2 regions of the Streptococcus sp. P25B114 genome follow, and region 1 is predicted to be linked to the other one. Evidence: predicted binding sites of a transcription regulator. Region 1 holds the regulator's gene; the other holds the start of a gene.
What was found. Region 1 encodes HrcA, which represses chaperone genes, less so after heat shock. Its sites were predicted from a motif close to TTAGCACTCNNNNNNNNNGAGTGCTAA; they were not measured.

Region 1 (2,403 bases):
TTTAAGGGCTTGAATCAAGCTTTCCTGTACCATTTCCAAGCCTTTTTTGACATCTTCTGTCAAGCCTTCGACTTGAAGGGCACGTTCTAAGTTGTCCAAACTTGGCAAGATTTTCTTGGCCAAGTCTTGCGAACGGTAACGCTGAATAGTTTGGCGTTCCTCGTTGGCACGGCGTTGGATATTTTGCATTTCAGCGTGGGCACGGAGGTACTTGTTTTCAAATTCCTCTGCACGCTCATTTGCCAAGTCCAATTCTGATTTTTCAGGTGTCTCCACAACTTCTTCTGTTGCTTCAACCTCTTCTACGATTTCTTCGTTTTTGATTTCTTCTGACAAAGCATTCTCCTTCTAATTGACTTCGTAATGATTACTACTTAAATATCTGTAATAATCGGTTAATTTCATAAATAGGACGCGGCTAATGATGTTGATCAAACTCATCTGCCTGCGGTAGTTCATGTCAACAGGACCAAGCAAACTCATCTGGGCCATGCCCCGATAGGGGATTGGAAAGCGATAATGAATGACCGTCACATCTGCAAGAGCAGGTTCTCTATGTTCCGCCACGGAAATACTGGTCTGCTGGTCTGGCGCCAAGCCCTGCCGCAACTCTGGTGCCAATAGCTGAGGACTATCCAAGAGTTGGTAGGTAGCGAGATTGCCATAGGTCAGCGAAGCGACTTTTCCACTGATAAAGACCGATTCTTGGAAGAGATTGGAAAAAATATAGTCCATGAGATCCAAGACATTGTCCGTCGTGGTAAAGTAACGCTGCACCACCTGGGGAATCTCCGTCCGCAGCTTGTAGTGGATTGCCAAAACCGTCTGTCCAACGAAGCGTTCATCCACCAAGCGTTTGAGCACCTCCAAGTCCCTGGTCAAAAAGTTCTTGGGAATGGCAAACTGGACGGTAACAGGTTTGGACTGGTCCAGGGTTAAAACTGCCAAGGCATCGTGGCTACTGAGCTGCACGATGTCAAAGGAAGTCAACTGCTGACTGGTCGGCTCCACATCTAAAATGACCGAAGTGTAGCCTGTCAAGTCAGCTAGGACTGTACTGGCTCGCTCCAAGATGTCTTCCAGCTTGAAGGCTTCAAAATCGAAGGCCTTGACTACCTGATAAACATCTTCTTCATTGATGTGTTCCAAGTTAAGCGAGTGGTTGACAAAGTATTGAAAACCAGCCCGACTGGGCATCCGTCCGCTTGATGTGTGGGCCTTTTCCAGCAAGCCCAACTGCTCCAGCTTAGCCATATCATTACGAATGGTCGCTGAACTAGAAGCAATCATCTCCTGCAAGGCCTTAGAACCAACTGGCTCATGATGGCGCGTAAACAATTCAACAATCAGATTCAAAATATCATTTTGACGTTGGGTAATCATCTCCGCTCCTTTCATGAACACTGTTTTAGTTACGCTCAATGAAAATCGACAGTAGCCTAGGAAGCGAGGCCGAATGTAGAACTGTGCTACTTTCCTAACTCTAGGTAGCAGGCTGAAATCCTCCACTGGAGAATTTCACTCACACAGGCAAGCTGACAACGGTTAGTGTTGATTTTCGAAGAGCGTTAGCACTCTATGATGTCGAGTGCTAACCTATATACTCCCATTATACGCCGAAAAAATGGATTGTCAAGAGAAAAAACCAAAAAATTAGCACTCTTTTGCTTAGAGTGCTAAAAATCAGTCTGAGGACCTAGTTACTCTTTTACCATACGATAAAAACGGATGCCTAGTAATAATAAAAGCGGAATATAAATGATAGAAATACCTAAGATAAAACCTGGACGCGAACGCAAACTTGTTCCCAGTAGAATGCCGTACAGTCCCAAAGATGGCAAATAGCGTCTTTGGAAGATTGTTTTCACAAACTCCACTTTATTTTCTCTATCACCATATAATTCAAGCTCTCCCATCTTCGCAGGTTTCCTAAAAATATTGAAATTTTGGCAGGATACGACAAACTCCCATCCATATTCCTCGTACATATGCAGATAGTTTTCTCTATCTTTATTTTTTGCTTTCTTGAAATCAACCTGATACACAACCCCTTCTGGCAGGCATTTTTCAAAATGATAAAACAAGAGCCAGCTAATCTTAACTAGTTTCCACCCTTGCTGATGCATCTCACTGAGATAGTCTGCTTGCTGACTGAAATCTGTGATAAAAAATACGGTTCTGTTGCAAAGTTTTAAATAAAGAATAAAATCCCTTACGGTATCTATGATTTAAGCTGGGATTCCCAATAATACCTTGATTTCAGTACAGACCGAAAACCCGAAGAGAGTGCCTTCTTTTCGGGTTTTCTTATATAATCCTCGGATGGCTTCCATACCTTTAATCGTGGTAGAGGCAGTGCGTAAACTTCGATAGAATTTATTGCGTCTCTTTACTGGACGATGG
Region 2 (2,403 bases), on a different contig from region 1:
GCGAATAGATAGGTAGGAGGATAAAAAATGTACAATAAAGTTATTCTAATTGGTCGTTTGACGGCCCAGCCTGAGTTGACGCAGACGCCGTCGGGAAAAAATTTAACCCGCGTTACAGTTGCTGTCAATCGTCGCTTCAAGACAGAGTCTGGTGAGCGCGAAGCGGATTTCATCAATATCATTTTCTGGGGTAAATTGGCTGAAACCCTGGTGTCCTACGGTAGCAAGGGCAGCTTGATTTCCCTTGACGGAGAGCTCCGTACTCGTAAATATGAAAAAGATGGTAATAACCATTATGTGACTGAAGTCCTTGGAAACAGTTTCCAGTTGCTCGAAAGTCGTGCCCAACGCGCCATGCGTGAAAATAATGCTGGCGAAGACTTGGCTGACTTGGTTCTAGAAGAGGAGGATCTGCCCTTCTAACAGAAAGTGACAATTTATTGACGTCTCAAATATTTTCCCTATAAATAATGAAATAATGTCTGGTAAATCGGTCCTAGGACTGATGATAGGATGTGAAAAGTCGTTTATACTAATGTCAATCCTAAATATTTTTCATATCTCCTTAGAATGCCGGTGTAAGCTGGCATTTTTTGCGTCTGAACAACTGAAGGTACTTATTTTTATCCAAAAATGTGAGAATCAGTCTCAGGACGGATGTGAATAGTGGCTAAGTCGTTTATACTAATATCAATCCTAAATATTTTTCATAATCTCCTTAAAGAACGCTGGCGAAAGTTGGCGTTTTTTAGCGCCCTTTTTTACGTTCATTCCACCATTCGAGAAGGATAACCATAATTGATAGAACAATCACACCATAGAAGAAAAAGATAAACCAGTGGGGATGTAGAAAAAAGACAATCCAAATGGCCCAGAGTAGGTAGGCGAAAATGATTTTTCCCAGGAAGTTTAATTTCCGTTTCAAAAACCATTCTAAAAAACCTTCGTAGGTAGAATATCTGCTTTCCTGATAGTCTTTGTATAGATTTTTGAAGAATGTCATAGAGACCTCCTTTCCTAAGAAGAGTATAGCATATTCTCATAAGTAAGACTAGTCGGTTTTTCGTCCGACCTGGGACGGATTTCAAAAAAATTTGGTAGAATTTTCTTGACTATTTTTGACCAAGTGATACAATAAGAATTGTGAATTAGCACTCGCAATGTCAGAGTGCTAAAAATGAAGGAGGCATTGATATGTTGAAACCATTAGGCGATCGCATCGTTGTAAAAATCGAAGAAAAAGAACAGACAGTAGGGGGCTTTGTCCTTGCAGGAACTAGCCAAGCAGCGACCAAAGAGGCGCAGGTCTTGGCGGTTGGTCAAGGAATTCGCACCTTGAACGGAGAATTGATTGCACCGTCTGTTGCAGTCGGTGACAAAGTCTTGGTCGAGGCCCACGCTGGTCTGGAAGTCAAAGATGGTGAAGAAAAAGTGACCATTGTCCGTGAGGCGGATATTGTAGCAGTGGTTGAGTAAGATAGACTATGAAAGAACAGCTAAGTGAGATTCTTCAGAATTTTTTGCAAGCTAGCACGTCCGGAAGCTGTATAACTGCCTGGGAACAAGGAAACCAGCAGCAAATTTGGTTTCAATTGACGTCAGACAATATGCTAAACTTAGCTCTTCCAATTAAGAAACCTTGGTTTCAATCCTTGGAAACAGTCTTGCCGCCCTTGTTAGATGGTATGACAATTTTGGATTATCGCTCCAAACGATATATTACTTTAGATGTAACAGAACAATCACTAGAGCAAATTTGTGATTATCTTGTGGTCTACTTTGAACACTTTTTTGGGGATAATCTGATATTTTTATGGAAATTGGAATAAATATAGCACTTTATAATATTTAATTGATACAAAGGATGGAAATAAAATGGCAAAAGAAATTAAATTTGCAGCAGATGCGCGTGAGAGCATGGTACGCGGTGTCGATATTTTGGCAGACACTGTAAAAGTAACCTTGGGTCCTAAAGGCCGCAATGTAGTCTTGGAAAAAGCTTATGGCTCACCCTTGATTACCAATGACGGGGTAACCATTGCCAAAGAAATCGAGCTTGAAGATCATTTTGAAAACATGGGTGCCAAATTGGTATCGGAAGTCGCATCTAAGACCAACGATATTGCAGGTGACGGTACGACAACAGCGACTGTTTTGACCCAAGCTATTGTCCGTGAAGGCTTGAAAAACGTGACAGCGGGTGCCAACCCAATCGGTATCCGTCGAGGGATTGAAGCTGCGGTCGCGACAGCAGTGGATGCCTTGAAAGCGCAAGCTATTCCTGTTTCAAACAAGGCAGAAATTGCTCAGGTTGCGGCAGTTTCATCCCGTTCTGAAAAAGTCGGTGAGTATATTTCAGAGGCCATGGAGCGCGTGGGAACAGATGGTGTCATTACCATTGAA

Region 2: a site for HrcA is predicted at 1,149-1,175, ahead of groES (co-chaperone GroES). Genes of this name have one in related genera too.

Annotation. Positions count from the first base shown of each region.
Region 1 covers NZ_JBRKNW010000030.1:8,202-10,604, forward strand. The annotation lists gene grpE (nucleotide exchange factor GrpE) at 1-336, opposite strand, end outside; gene hrcA (heat-inducible transcriptional repressor HrcA) at 349-1,383, opposite strand; gene ACVC7T_RS10600 (DUF2812 domain-containing protein) at 1,701-2,228, opposite strand; partial or broken gene ACVC7T_RS10605 (IS6-like element IS1216 family transposase) at 2,229-2,403, opposite strand, start outside.
Region 2 covers NZ_JBRKNW010000022.1:15,005-17,407, forward strand. The annotation lists gene ACVC7T_RS09515 (single-stranded DNA-binding protein) at 28-423, shown strand; gene ACVC7T_RS09520 (hypothetical protein) at 749-1,003, opposite strand; gene groES (co-chaperone GroES) at 1,195-1,476, shown strand; gene ACVC7T_RS09530 (hypothetical protein) at 1,485-1,829, shown strand; gene groL (chaperonin GroEL) at 1,876-2,403, shown strand, end outside.